One region of the Exiguobacterium sp. ZWU0009 genome, then DNA from elsewhere that is predicted to be linked to it. Evidence: riboswitches for the same ligand, from Rfam matches in the RefSeq annotation. Region 1 holds a riboswitch; the other holds the start of a gene.

Region 1 (7,293 bases):
CGGATACAGCGGCAGTACCTACGAATTTTTTCCAAGTTTTCATGAATGATTCCTCCAATATGATTAAGATTCGAATTAACGTTTATCAATTGCGCGGATCAGCAAGTCACCAATGATTTGGATGACGAAGACGATCGCTAAGATTAAGAGTGTTGCAATGACGATGACATCGTTTTGAGAACGCTGGAATCCTTCGATGAAGGCCATGTCCCCAAGTCCACCTCCGCCGACTACTCCGGCCATTGCCGTATAACCGACAAGTGAGACGAGTGTAACCGTGATACCTGAAACGATGGCAGGCAACGCTTCCGGGATTAAGACTTTATAGATGATTTGGAACTTCGTCGCACCCATCGATTCGGCTGCCTCGATGACACCTTTATCGACTTCGCGTAACGCGAGTTCAACCATCCGACCGTAGAACGGTGCAGCACCGAAGATCAGTGCCGGTAATGCTGCCGTTGGTCCGAGGAACGAACCGACGATTGCTGTCGTGAATGGAATCAATAAGATCAGTAAGATGATGAACGGAATCGAACGGAAAACGTTGACGACCAAGCTCAAGATTGAATAAAACGCCCGATTCTTGAATAATAACTCTTCGTTTGTTGCATACAATAATAGACCAATGATCAAACCGAGAACGAATGTCGAAACCCCAGCGATTGCCGTCATATAGACGGTACTGCCTGTCGCTTCCCACACCATGTCCCAGTCTAGGTTGTCAAAGAATGAAATCATCGGTGATCCACCTCCACTTCAACATCACTGGCTTGAAGCTTCGTGATGACCGCTTGTGTTGCTTCTGTTTCCCCGATCAACTGAATGAACAGTGTACCGAGTGCCCCTTCCTGCGATTGACCGACGTTTCCGCCGATGATATTGAACAGGACCGGTGAATCCTTCATGACTTCCGCGAGGATCGGGCTTTCCGCCGTCGATCCGACGAACGTCAACTGAACGATCTTTCCGGTTGGGTATCGTTCGCGTAGTTTCGCGAACGTCAACTCGTTTTCCGACGGCGACGTCAATTGTTTGACGAATTCTTTCGTCATCGCTTGTTTCGGATGACGGAAGACTTCTGCGACCGGACCTTGCTCAACGATTTTACCGGCTTCCATGACGGCGACCCGGTGACAGATTTTTTGAATGACGTGCATCTCGTGTGTGATCAAGACGATCGTCAGCTTCAGTTTTTCATTGATGTCGACGAGTAACTCAAGGATCGAGTCCGTCGTTTTCGGATCGAGTGCACTGGTTGCCTCGTCACATAAGAGAACGTCTGGGTTTGATGCCAGTGCCCGAGCGATACCAACACGTTGCTTTTGACCGCCGGATAATTGCGATGGGTAAGCTTTTTCGCGTCCGTCAAGACCAACGAGTTGAATCAGTTCCGCAACCCGTTCCTTGCGGCGAGCTTTTGGAAAGCCACCGAGTTCGAGCGGGAACATGATGTTCTCCTCGACTGTTCGTGACCAAAGTAAGTTGAAGTGCTGGAATACCATTGAGACATTCTTGCGGACGCCTCGTAATTCTTTTGGTTTCAGTGATGTCATTTCGACACCATCGATTTGGATCGAACCACTCGTTGGTGCTTCGAGCATATTCAGTAATCGGATCAGGGTCGATTTCCCTGCTCCGGAATAACCGATTATTCCAAAAATTTCACCGCGCTCGATTGTCAGATCAACATTCGCGACGGCTTCGACTGCTCCGCGCTTTGAGCGATAAATCTTTCCTACGTCTTGTAAACGAATCACTACTGTCCCTCCTAAATAAAAAAGTGCGCGCGTTTTAGAGCAAACGCGCGCACTTTTCAGTACACAAAACCATTTGCTCTCATCTCCCAGACTTTTGTCTGCTGGAATTAGCACCACTTCGGATTAGATCCGCGGTTGCCGGGTTTCATCGGGCCAGTCCCTCCACCACTCTCGATAAGAGTTTCGGTATTAAGTTTGTAGAATATATTCTGAATATTAGCAGGGGTTATTTTTGTTGTCAAACAGTTTTTTCAGAAACTTTTTCGAGGAACGTGAAAGCACGTGTTAAGTCTTCTTTCAAATCTTCCGCATCCTCAAGTCCAACTGAAATCCGGACGAGACCGTCCGTGATACCGAGTTCTGCCCGACGTTCTGCTGGGATCGACGCGTGCGTCATCCGTGCCGGAACGGAAATCAGACTCTCAACGGCACCAAGACTCTCAGCAAGTGTGAAGAAATGTGTCGCCTCGACAAGTTTTTCTGCGTTCGCTGCTGAACCGACATCAAAGCTGATCATCCCACCAAATCCAGTCGCTTGTTTCGCTTGGATGTCGTGACCAGGATGCGATGCAAGTCCTGGGTAGAAGATGTTCGAGACAATGTCTTGCGCTTGTAAGAACGCGACGAGATCATGTGCTGTCTCTTCGATTGCATCCATCCGGATACCGAGCGTACGAAGACCACGAACGAGCAAGAAGCTGTCTTGCGGTCCAAGCACGCCGCCTGTCGAGTTTTGGATGAAGTGCAACTCTTCGCCGAGCGCATCATCTTTAACGACGACAAGTCCAGCGACGACGTCCGAATGTCCGCCGATGTATTTCGTCGCACTGTGCAAGACGATGTCTGCACCGAGTGCGAGTGGTTGTTGATGGTATGGTGTCGCGAATGTGTTGTCGACGACGAGTTTAAGATCGTGACGTTTGGCGATCGTTGCGATCGCTTCGATGTCCGTTACTTTCAACAACGGGTTCGTCGGTGTTTCAACGTAAACGATCTTCGTGTTGTCTTGAATCGCTGCTTCCGTTGCCGCAAGGTCCGTCGTATCGACGAACGTCACTTGGATGTTGAACTTCGGTAAGACGCGTTGCATCAAGCGGAACGTACCACCGTAGACGTCATCCGTCATGACGATGTGGTCGCCAGACTCAAGCAAGTGGAAGACGGCATGGATTGCTGCCATCCCAGAACCAAAGGCAAAACCACGTGCGCCGCCTTCGAGATCCGCAATCAATCGTTCGATGCTCGTCCGTGTAGGGTTCGCTGTCCGTGAGTATTCATATCCGTCCTTGAGTTGACCGATTTTATCCTGCTTGTATGTGCTTGTTTGATAGATCGGAGGTGTGACGGCTCCTGTTGCCCGGTCGACACCTGTTCCTCCATGAATCAATGCTGTCTTCTTACGCATGAGTTTCGTCCACCTTTTCAAAGATTTGTTGGCTCAAGTAGCGTTCGGCACTGTCTGCGAAGACGGTGACGATCGTACTGCCGGGGTGACGCTTTGCGATATCAAGCGCAGCAACGAGCGCTGCACCTGCTGAACTACCAACGAGTAATCCTTCGCGAGCAGCGAGTGTATGAACTGCGTCAAATGCATCACGGTCAGAAATCGTATGAATCTCGTCGACGAGTTCACGCGGAACGAGACTTGGCCATTTTGCTGTACCGATACCTTCTGTCTTATGCGGACCGGCTGGACCACCGTTTAAGACGGAGCCTTCCGGTTCGACGATTGCTGCTTTTGTACCGAGACGTTGTTTTAAGAAGTCCGCTGTTCCGGCGAACGTACCACCTGAACCACAACCGGCAACGAACCAGTCGATATGCGGTAAGTCCGCAATCAGCTCAGGACCGAGTGTCCGCTGATACGTGACTGGGTTCTCTTCGTTTTCGAATTGTAACGGAACGTAACTGTTCGGAATTTCCTGACCGAGTTCTTTTGCCCGGTCGATGGCCCCTTGCATATCGAGTTCAGTCGGCGTGTTGACGACGGTTGCGCCGAGTGCCCGCATCAACGTCTGCTTTTCCTGACTGAATTTTTCCGGAACGACACAGATGACTTGGAGATCGTATTTTTTAGCGGCGAGCGCCAAGCCGATGCCGGTATTCCCGGCTGTCGGCTCGATGATCGTACCGCCTGGTGTCACATGTCCGTTTTCGATTGCTGCATCAACGAGTTGAATGCCAAGGCGGTCTTTGACGCTGCCCCCAGGGTTCATCCATTCGAGCTTCGCCAAAATGCGCGTACCAGCAGGCAAATCGAATGAAGTGATCTCGTAGAGTGGTGTGTTTCCGACGAGGTCGCGGACGTTGTTCGCGATCATCCGAAGACGATGTCCCATTCATCACGACCGGCAAGCATTTTCTCGGCATAGTGCTTCGCTCCTTTGAGGTCATGTGCGCTCGCAAATCCACATTGGACTTCGTTTTGCGCTGGAATCTCTTCTGCTGCGAGGACGTCATTCAACGTCTTCTCAACGAGTTCGCTCATTTTTTCGACCGAGTCGAAGTTCATCATCGCCATGTAGAAACCTGTTTGGCATCCCATTGGCGAGACATCAATGACATCATCCGAGTAGTTGCGGATGTTTTCAGCAAGTAAGTGCTCGAGTGTGTGCATCGCACGCATCGGCATTTGCTCAACGTTTGGTTGCGTGAAACGGATATCGTATTTGACGACTTGGTCGACTTTACCTTCTTTATAACCCGCGACGCGAATATAAGGTGCTTTGACTTTCGTGTGATCCAGGTTAAAGCTTTCGACGTTCATTTTTTGAAGTGCCATGATTTATTCCCCCATTTTCTCGGCTTCTACGAGCCAGACGAAGTGATTGTATTGTATAAATTTAACAGTGAATCCCCGTGCTGTAAACAATTCTTCCATGACTGGAATCAACGGGTAGAACTCGCGTTCGAGATCTTCCGCTAACGCATCGAACCCTTGCGCGCGTGCTTCACGGATTGTTTGCAGGCGTGCCTCTTCTGAGACGAACATTGTATCCGCGTAGACGATTTTTCCGTCTTTCGGTAAATGTGACGCCATCAGATCGATTGCTTCTCCCTTTTCCTCATCCGTTAGATGATGAAACGCATAAGTGGAGACGAAACTGCGTGCTTCCTTCGCTTCGAACGAGAGGAAGTGACCGTCCTGTACATCAAGCGATGGAATCTTTTCCGTCAGGATCGCCCGCATCTCCGGACTTGGTTCGACGGCAAGTACGGCGTCGTGACGTGTCAGAAGACGTTGTGTCAGGTTCCCTGTACCTGCTCCGAATTCAATGACCGGCGACTGCGCTTTATCCGCTACTGTATCCAAAATCTCATCGTATCGACGAAAAACCTCTTTATACTCCGGATCGTGTCCGGTTACTGTCTCGTCATACGTCGATGCCCATTCTGTGAAAACATCCATAAAACGTACTGTCATGCCTTGTCGTCCTCCATCTCACCAGTTAATTCCGAGTAATCGGATATGAATTAAAGTAATTTTCCTTATTCGCATTGTAGCAAGGAGATGCTATCCTGGCAAGCGACCGGCTCGAAAAACTTCCAGAAAACAAAAAAAGGCGTTGCCGGCGAACCGACAACACGAATAATGTGGTTAGAAATGCTACGAAGGAAAACCCAGCTCCATTCGGAATTGTTCGCTCTTCCGCGTGGAGGACGGCGCCTGTTCGACATGATCGCCAGCTTACGTTCACTTCCTGATCAGTCCTTTCGATCCACCACCTGTTCATTGCACCGCTTCGTCTTTGGGGGACGACTTAAGGGGAAACAATACACCGGCTTAGGATGGGAGAAAGGGTTCAGGACTTGAATCGTATTGAACGATCATCTCTGCTAGACTTCCTATAATGCATTTCTAGAAGTTGTTATGAATATACCATTCATATTTCGACGTTGTCAACGGATTATTGTAAATATTCCGACAATTTAACAAAAAGAAAAATCCAGTCGGACTTTTCTTACTGTTCTTGACAAAAAGCAAAGACGTTTTGTACGGACTGAAAAGCATAAAGTCGCTCTACGACTTGATTTTCTTCAATTCGCAGCAACGCAGGAACACTCATGACGCGGGCTTCTTCTAAGAAATCCGGAATGAAATTCCCGTTCGCCTTCTGAATCGATTGACCTGATTCCGTCGCTTCGACGATATCTAGCATGCGCTCCGCGATGGCGCATGTCCCGCACATCGGTGCATAGACATACAATAGCCCGTTTTCTGGGACGGTCGTGACCTCTTGCATGACGGTCGCTCCTTTCTTCGTGGTATCTGTCGTCAGTATACAAAAAAAAGAGAGCGGACGAAACGCAAGCGCCTCGTTCACTCTCTTTTCGTTAAGTATTACTCGTTGATCATCGATTTGTATGCTGCAGCATCCATCAATGCCTCAACTTGTGAAGCATCTTCGATTTCGATGTCGACCATCCAAGCACCTTCGAATGGTGACTCGTTGACGAGTTCTGGGGAATCTGAAAGGTTTTCGTTGATGGCAACGACTTTACCAGAAATCGGTGCATATAGTTCCGAGACCGTCTTGACCGACTCGACTGAACCGAATGGCTCGTTTGCTGAGATCGTATCCCCGACTTCAGGCAATTCAACGAAGACGATATCCCCGAGTTCGTGTTGCGCAAAATCCGTGATTCCGATACGCGCCTTGTTTCCTGATACTTCGACCCATTCATGTTCTTCCGAATAGCGTAAGTTGTCTTTTACTTGACTCATTTCCGATTCCCCCTGTGGACTAATTTGGACTAACGTGTTCAGTATACCAAAATCGACTCTGAACTTAATACCATTTTCCTCGATACATTTCTTCCTTGAAGCCGATCGTGACGTCTCTCCCGTCTGTAACGATCGGACGCTTCAATAACATACCGTCACTTGCGAGCAACTTGTATTGCTCGTCTTCCGATAACTCAGGAAGTTTGTCCTTGATCCCTTGCGAACGGTATGATTGACCGCTCGTGTTGAAGAATTTCTTCAACGGCTCTCCACTCTTTTGATGAAGTTCATGGATCGTCGTTGCAGATGGTGTCTCCTCGACGATATGTTTGTAGTCCACTTCGACACCGTGCTGTTCGAGTGCTTTTTTCGCTTTGACACACGTACTACATTTCGGATAGCCGTACATCGTGACTGTTTTTGTCATGTTCATCACCTCACCTTCAAGAGTAGCAGATGAATCACTTCTGCTTCAAGCGTGCGAGCGCCCCGTCAATCTGATCTTGGTGATGCGCGTCATGGGCAACGAACGACTCGACGAATGTAAGTGGTCGGAAATCCTCATAGGTTGCTTCAAACTGCTCGTCAGACAAACGATCGAGGTGATTGACGATGTCACGCCGGACACTGATCGCTTTTTTCAACAAAGCAAGCGGATCGATATGATGCGCATATTCGACCGCCAGTCGATTGAACTGATCAAAATCTGTCTCAACAAGCGTCAACGGTTCGTCCGGTAATTTCGAAATAGCATGATCGTAATAAAACCGGTCCCATAAATACAGATGACTGACGCACTCAAGGACG
Region 2 (7,293 bases), 430 kb from region 1:
GTGAAACCAGAGCAGTCGAATCCACGAGTTGTCGTTCCACCCCATACATATGGAGTTCCTTTGTGCTTAGCTGCTTCGTTCAGGATTTTCGTCCGTTTTGAAGAAGAGCTTGTTGATTTTTTAGCGCTTGAAGATGATTTGTATGTCTTTGTGTATTGTGAGTAGACATAGCGTGTTTTACCGCCGTATGAGATTTTTGTCCAGCTGCCTGATTTGCCTTTGTATGTAAAGACTTGACCAGCGTTGACTTTCCCGACGATGCTTGCTTTCGTAGAAGGTGCTGTCCGAACACGAAGACCGTTGTCCGTGATCTTGACTTTCGTGACTGTCGCTGCTTCAACTTTACCTGTACCCACTGATGTAAAACCTGAAACCACTAAGGCTGCTGTCGCGATCGATGCTAGAAAACGTTTCATGTTAAGAATTCCTCCGTTTAATGTAGTGTGTTGCGTCCGTAAGTTATATGATGAAATCATTAAGTGTGTGATTAAGCAGTCTACCTTACAACTGTGTAAGAATTTTGTCTGCAGGAATATCTTAGCACGAGCACACTTGAAAACGTTTTTTCAGTTAGAAGACAAAACAGATGTTTTTGTAACATAACTGAAATAATATCTTTGAATATTACAAAGTAAGAAACGCAAAGGATTGTTGACGACGAATCAAAAAAAATATGATACCTTTAGTTCACGAATAAAATTACATACCTCCTGCTGTATGTATGGAAGTATGCTGAATGCAGTTGAATTTATAAAGAATAGGTGAAGAACATGCCAACAACTGATAAAAAAGATAAACCAGAACGTTCCTATACACTGGCTCAATTGAGTCAACTGACATTAAAAGAACTCTATGAAATCGCAAAGACAAAAAATGTCCCACAATACCGGGAAGCTCGTAAACGCGAGTTGATGTTCAAGATTCTAAAAGCACAGGCTGAATCGACTGGTCTTTATTTCCTCGAAGGGGTACTCGAAGTCATCCCTGGCAATCCACAAATGCAAAACGATGGTGGCTTTGGCTTCCTTCGTCCTATCAATTATTCCCAATCCTCTGAAGATATTTATATCGCAGCATCTCAAATCCGACGCTTTAATCTACGTAATGGTGATGTCGTCACAGGTAAAGTCCGTCCACCGAAGGAAAACGAACGGTTCCAAGGATTACTTAGCGTGGAAGCCGTTAACGGTGAAGCACCGGATACAGCCCGTAATCGTCTGTTCTTCCCGGCATTGACACCGATTTATCCGGATCGTTTGATGCGTCTAGAGACAGAGCCGCGCCATTTATCCGTTCGTGTCATGGATATGATTGCACCAGTTGGGTTTGGTCAACGTGGTTTGATCGTCGCACCACCAAAAGCAGGGAAGACATCACTCCTCAAAGAAATCGCGAACTCGATTCAAGAGAACCATCCGGATGTCGAACTGATTATTCTCTTGATTGATGAGCGACCTGAGGAAGTCACGGACATCGAGCGTTCAGTTCCGGGAGCAGATGTCGTCAGTTCGACGTTTGACGAAACACCAGACAATCACGTCCGGATTTCTGAGCTGGTCCTCGAGCGGGCGATGCGACTCGTCGAACACAAGAAGGATGTCGTCATCTTGATGGATTCGATCACGCGTCTGACACGGGCCTATAACTTAACGGTGCCGCAAAGCGGACGAACGCTCTCAGGCGGGATCGACCCAGCTGCATTCCATAAACCAAAACGGTTCTTTGGTGCGGCGCGAAACATCGAGCACGGTGGTAGTTTAACGATTCTTGCGACGGCGCTTGTCGAGACGGGATCGCGCATGGATGACGTCATCTATGAAGAATTCAAAGGAACTGGCAACATGGAACTGCATCTTGATCGGAAGTTGTCAGAGCGTCGAATCTTCCCAGCGATTGACATCCGAAAATCGGGTACGCGGAAGGAAGAACTGTTGCTTCCAAAAGAGCAGCTCGATGCGCTCTGGACGATTCGCCGGACGATGAACGAGTCGAACGAGTTCGTCGATACGTTCCTGCGTAAGATTCGTGACACGAAAAACAATGAAGAATTTTTCGTTGAACTCGAGAAAGAAAAGAAGAAGGCGGTCCGACGCGCACCAGCAAAACCGCGTACCGTCAAGAAGGAAACACCGACCGAAAAATAACTATTGCGACGCATAAAAAAATCGTTTAGTATAGGAAGGTAACTTACTCTGGCTCAGCAAATGAACCAGGGCGGAAGGAGAGAAATCAACCATGAAACAAGGAATTCACCCTAACTACAACAAAGTAGTATTTATGGATTCAACGACTGAGTACAAATTCTTAAGCGGTTCTACTCGTTCTTCGAACGAAACAATCACTTGGGAAGATGGTAACGAGTACCCACTCATCCGTGTGGATGTGTCTTCAGACTCGCACCCATTCTACACAGGTCGTCAAAAGTTCAACGCGGCAGATGGTCGTGTCGATCGCTTCAACAAAAAATACGGCCGCAAGTAATTACTTGTCGGTTCTTAAAAAACAGCCTGCCTCCATTACGGAAGCAGGCTGTTTTTGTATAGACTGAATTGTGAACGATACGCGAGATACGTCTTCAAGACGAATGAGAAGGCGATTCCACCGGCGATTCCGATTAAATACGGCATGACTTCCGGATGTGCCAAGATATAGTCCATGACTTTGTGGAACGAGAGGTGACGACCGACGAAGTAGCCGGCGCCTAAGAACACGCTGATCCAAATCAACGCACCTGTATACGCATAACTCGCAAACACGCGAAACGGCATTTTCGAGACACCTGCAAAAAAGGCAGAGAGCTGGCGGAGACCAGGTATGTAGTAACCGATGATCAAGACCGATTTTCCGTAACGACGAAATCCGGCTTCAGCGGAAAGAATATGTTTTTCTGAGATACGCATTTTCGGTCCGACGCGGTGTAGTAGTGGCATACCGAGTTTTAATCCGAGTAAATAGCTGATCGTCATCCCGATGCAACTGCCGGCGTAAGCAGCGAGAATCGTACCGACGAGTGGTAGATTGCCTTGATGCATCCAAAAACCGGACAGGACGAGCAGGGTCTCATCAGGAACCGGCAATCCCACGATACCACCTGCGAGAAGGACGGAGAGACCAAGGGCACCATATTGGTGCAGGATGTCGTGTAAGAGATGATGAATCGGGGACACCTTCTTTCGTGAGAGTCTTCTTCTTCAGTGTACAGGAAATAGGGGACGGTTGGAATGAAAGGACAAAAATTCTAGGTAAAGAAAAAATGAATTTTGATTTCCGGAAGTCAACCCTTTTTCTCGATACCGTTTCGGGCTATACTCGTTAAAGTGACTATTTTTAGAGGACGGTGTCGGACGATGATGCATGTAATAAATCAGTACGGCTGGATCGAAGTAATTTGTGGCAGTATGTTTTCCGGGAAATCGGAAGAGTTGATTCGTCGTGTCAGACGGGCGCAGTACGGCAAACTGCCCGTTCAAGTATTCAAGCCGGCAATCGACGACCGGTACCATGAAGAGCATGTCGTCTCTCATATCGGCAACTCCGTCGTGGCGATTCCGATGGCGACGAGTCGTGATCTCTACGCAGCAGTAGCAGAGGAAACACAAATCGTCGGAATCGATGAAGTTCAATTCTTTGATGATGAGATCGTACAAGTCATCGAAGCACTTGCACAAGACGGAAAACGCGTCATTTGTGCAGGCCTTGATCAAGATTTCCGGGCAGAGCCATTCGGCAAGATGCCGGAATTACTGGCGCGCGCAGAATTCGTAACGAAGCTGCAAGCCATCTGTCTTTCATGTGGTGATCCGGCTTCCCGGACACAACGATTGATTGATGGAAAACCAGCGAACTATGATGATCCGATCATCCTAGTCGGCGCTTCAGAGTCGTATGAGCCACGGTGCCGCCATTGCCATGAGGTGCCTGGAAAACCGAAGCCGCTCCAATCGGTGCAGCACCAAGAAAATTAAAAAAGACGAACCGGTCGCGGTCGTCCTTTGATGTAACAGCTGTTCACTTCTAAGTGAATAGCTGTTTTTTTATTATCCCGTTTCCTGTGAGAACCGGCTTGAGCGTTCGATAAAGCGGATCGTCTCACGAACGATCAAATCCTGATCATGATCGAGGGTCGCGACGTGGTACGAGTTCAGTAAACAGTAGCTTCGTTTATCATTCGTTCCGATGTGCTGATGCAGATAATCCGAGCTCGACGGCGGGACGACGTGATCGGTCGCCGAGTAGAGAATTAATGTCGGCAGAAGGATCGATCCCAAGCGTCCTTTCGTCTCATCCATCAGACGGACGAGTTCGAACGCACAACGACTTGGAACGAGGTCATAGATGATTTCGAAGGCTGCTCGCTTAATGTCCGGTGCCCCTTCCGGTAAGTACTGTGGACCGTCCTCGAACGAAAGTGCTTCATAGGATGGAACGGAGAGTGCGGCATTGATCGTAATGATGCCGGCAAACGGAATGCCGTCAGCGGCGAGTGACAGTGCAAGCGTCGCACCCATCGATTGACCGATGACGAAGACTTGATCGCATGTTTCTTGTAAACGTTCATAGCCGTCTTTCAGGCTTTGCTTCCAACATCGAGCAGTCGATTGTTCAAACTCGCGGACGTTCGTTCCATGTCCACGTAAGCGCGGGGCATAGACGGTAAAACCTTCAGCGGCGAATGCCTCACCGACGTCCCGGACACTTTGCGGGGTCGCATTAAAACCATGACAGATTAGAATACCGATCGATCCACCTTGAAGATAAAACGCTTCAGCACCAGTCAATACAGGATAGTTCATCATTACTATTTTTCCTCCATTCATGAAAAAAACTCGTCGACGTCACTGCTTGGACGCCCACGAGTTTTTCACCGTATCATCCAAAGCCGCGCTTTGTTGGTCGGAGCACCTTACAAATTGCAGGTTGCCGTGAAGTCATAGAGCCAGGTCTCTCGTTCACTCTTGATAAATATCATATTGGAATTGTCGGAATAATCATTGAAACGATGGTAGCACGACCAAAAATGACTTGTCAAATCTTTCTTGACGAATCACGATCCGTTCATTAAGCTAATTCATAACTTGTAAATCCATCGATATGCGCCAAATGGATTATTTTTGCAAAGTTGGTTGACTTTTAAAGTTTCGACCCGTAATGTAAAAATTAGTTTTACGACATAAGCAACAACGCAACAACACACATACGAATTTCATACCGCAATACTTATCCAGAGAGGTGGAGGGACTGGCCCTACGAAACCTCGGCAACAGACTCATTATGAGCACTGTGCCAATTCCATCAGACAGATGTCTGAGAGATGAGTGGAGTGGATTCTGCCACTGTGCGGATCCAGGTCTCTTCTTGTTTCTCAAGAAGGGACCTTTTTTGTTGAATGAAGGGGGAAAACGGAATGATTGCATTTCATCAAGTCAAAAAAACGTACGTCACGAAAGATCAGACGATTGCAGCACTCGACGGTGTCGACCTGACGATCGAAAAAGGCGAAATCTTTGGTGTCATCGGCTTTAGCGGTGCCGGAAAAAGTTCACTGCTCCGCTGTGTCAATCTGTTAGAACGACCGACGTCAGGAACGGTGACGGTCGATGGGGAAGATTTAACGCAACTGTCTCCAAAAAAATTACGCCAAGCAAAACAACGGATCGGGATGATCTTTCAGCACTTCAATCTGTTGAATGCGAACACGGTCTTTACGAACGTTGCAAAACCACTCGTTCTCGCAGGCGTCAAGAAAGACGAAATTCGCCGCCGAGTGACGGAGTTGCTCGAATTCGTTGATCTCGCGGACAAGGCGGATCATTATCCGGATCAATTGTCCGGTGGGCAGAAACAGCGCGTCGGCATCGCCCGGGCACTAGCGACGCAACCTTCCGTCCTCTTGTGTGACGAAGCGACGTCAGCGCTTGATCCCCAGACGACGCATCATATTCTCCAGTTATTAAAACGTATCAATGCGGAGTACGGGATCACGATTCTCTTGATCACTCACGAGATGGGCGTCATTCGTGAAATTTGCGACCGGGTCGCCGTCATCGAAGCTGGAAAGTTGATCGAGTCAGGAACGGTCTTCGACGTCTTTTCGAATCCAAAGACCGAGACGGCACGGAACTTCGTCCGGTCTGTCATGCATGACGAGATTCCAGCATCGATTCGTCAGTTGATCGAGTCGCGGAATGCACATCCGATCTACAAGATTCATTTTCTCGGACATCACACCGGGCAGCCGCTCTTATCGCAAGTCGCAAAACGCTTTGACGTCGATGTCAACATCTTGCACGGAAGCATCACAGAGTTGCAGGATACGCCGTTCGGCACCTTGCTCGTCGAGTTGATCGGTGAGCCGACTGAAGTGAAACGAGCGTTACAATACATCGATCAGGCACAGGTGACGGTCGAGGAGGTACTTGCCCATGCTAGTTAATTACAGTGATATCTGGACAGCATTTTTGCAGACGATGACGATGGTATCCGTTTCGCTCTTATTCTCGACCTTGATCGGCTTACCACTCGGTATCCTGCTTGTCGTCACGCGAAAAGGCGCATTGCTTGAAAATGTCCCGCTGTTCACGTTCTTCAACAGTATCGTCAATATTTTCCGCTCGATTCCGTTCATCATCCTACTCGTCGCGATCATTCCATTGACGCGCTTGATCGTCCAGACATCGATCGGAACCGAAGCCGCCATCGTCCCGCTCGTCTTTTACGCCGCACCGTACATGGCGCGTCTGATCGAGAGCTCGTTACTCGAAGTCGATAAAGGTGTTCTGGAAGCAGCAGAAGCGATGGGTGCGACACCGTTTCAAACGATTTTCCGCTTCCTCCTACCGGAAGCACTCGGTTCACTGATCCTGAACTTAACGATCGCGACGATCGGCTTGATCGGGGCGTCAGCGATGGCAGGTGCGATTGGAGGCGGTGGTCTCGGTGACTTAGCGATCACCTATGGTTATCAACGATTCGACACGAAAGTCATGATCATCACGGTCGGGATTCTCGTCATCTTAGTTCAAGGATTACAGACGACAGGCAATATCGTCGCACGAAAAATCAGAAGACATTAATCAAGGGAGCGATTCAGCCATGAAAAAAGCAGTAGCAATTGGAGCAACACTAACGACGATTTTATTTGCCGGGTGCGCAGCATCAGGAGAAGACGAAAAGACGATCAAACTCGGTGTCAGCGGTTCAGACACACAAGTTTGGGACTATGTCGCGAAAAAAGCAGAAAAGGAGGGCATCAAAATCGAGCTCGTCAAGTTCTCCGATTATGTCCAGCCGAAC

Evidence for each region. Region 1 has a riboswitch for S-adenosylmethionine ahead of L985_RS13040 (methionine ABC transporter ATP-binding protein). Riboswitches for the same ligand answer to the same signal wherever they lie in the genome.
Region 2: another riboswitch for S-adenosylmethionine. It lies ahead of L985_RS15090 (alpha/beta hydrolase); the one in region 1 lies ahead of L985_RS13040 (methionine ABC transporter ATP-binding protein).

The regions. Positions count from the first base shown of each region.
Region 1 covers NZ_CP018057.1:2,498,300-2,505,592, forward strand. Annotated here, with positions in the region: gene L985_RS13030 (MetQ/NlpA family ABC transporter substrate-binding protein) at 1-43, opposite strand, end outside; gene L985_RS13035 (methionine ABC transporter permease) at 76-741, opposite strand; gene L985_RS13040 (methionine ABC transporter ATP-binding protein) at 738-1,760, opposite strand; SAM riboswitch class I at 1,837-1,941, opposite strand; gene L985_RS13045 (bifunctional cystathionine gamma-lyase/homocysteine desulfhydrase) at 1,999-3,165, opposite strand; gene L985_RS13050 (PLP-dependent cysteine synthase family protein) at 3,158-4,081, opposite strand; gene L985_RS13055 (S-ribosylhomocysteine lyase) at 4,078-4,542, opposite strand; gene L985_RS13060 (class I SAM-dependent methyltransferase) at 4,546-5,184, opposite strand; gene L985_RS13065 (thioredoxin family protein) at 5,723-6,004, opposite strand; gene gcvH (glycine cleavage system protein GcvH) at 6,103-6,486, opposite strand; gene L985_RS13075 (arsenate reductase family protein) at 6,551-6,913, opposite strand; gene L985_RS13080 (DinB family protein) at 6,948-7,293, opposite strand, start outside.
Region 2 covers NZ_CP018057.1:2,927,805-2,935,097, reverse strand. Annotated here, with positions in the region: gene L985_RS15115 (C40 family peptidase) at 1-416, opposite strand, end outside; gene rho (transcription termination factor Rho) at 771-2,144, shown strand; gene L985_RS15105 (type B 50S ribosomal protein L31) at 2,236-2,481, shown strand; gene L985_RS15100 (DedA family protein) at 2,517-3,167, opposite strand; gene L985_RS15095 (thymidine kinase) at 3,351-3,965, shown strand; gene L985_RS15090 (alpha/beta hydrolase) at 4,038-4,796, opposite strand; SAM riboswitch class I at 4,864-4,965, opposite strand; SAM riboswitch class I at 5,215-5,318, shown strand; gene L985_RS15085 (methionine ABC transporter ATP-binding protein) at 5,405-6,433, shown strand; gene L985_RS15080 (methionine ABC transporter permease) at 6,423-7,073, shown strand; gene L985_RS15075 (MetQ/NlpA family ABC transporter substrate-binding protein) at 7,093-7,293, shown strand, end outside.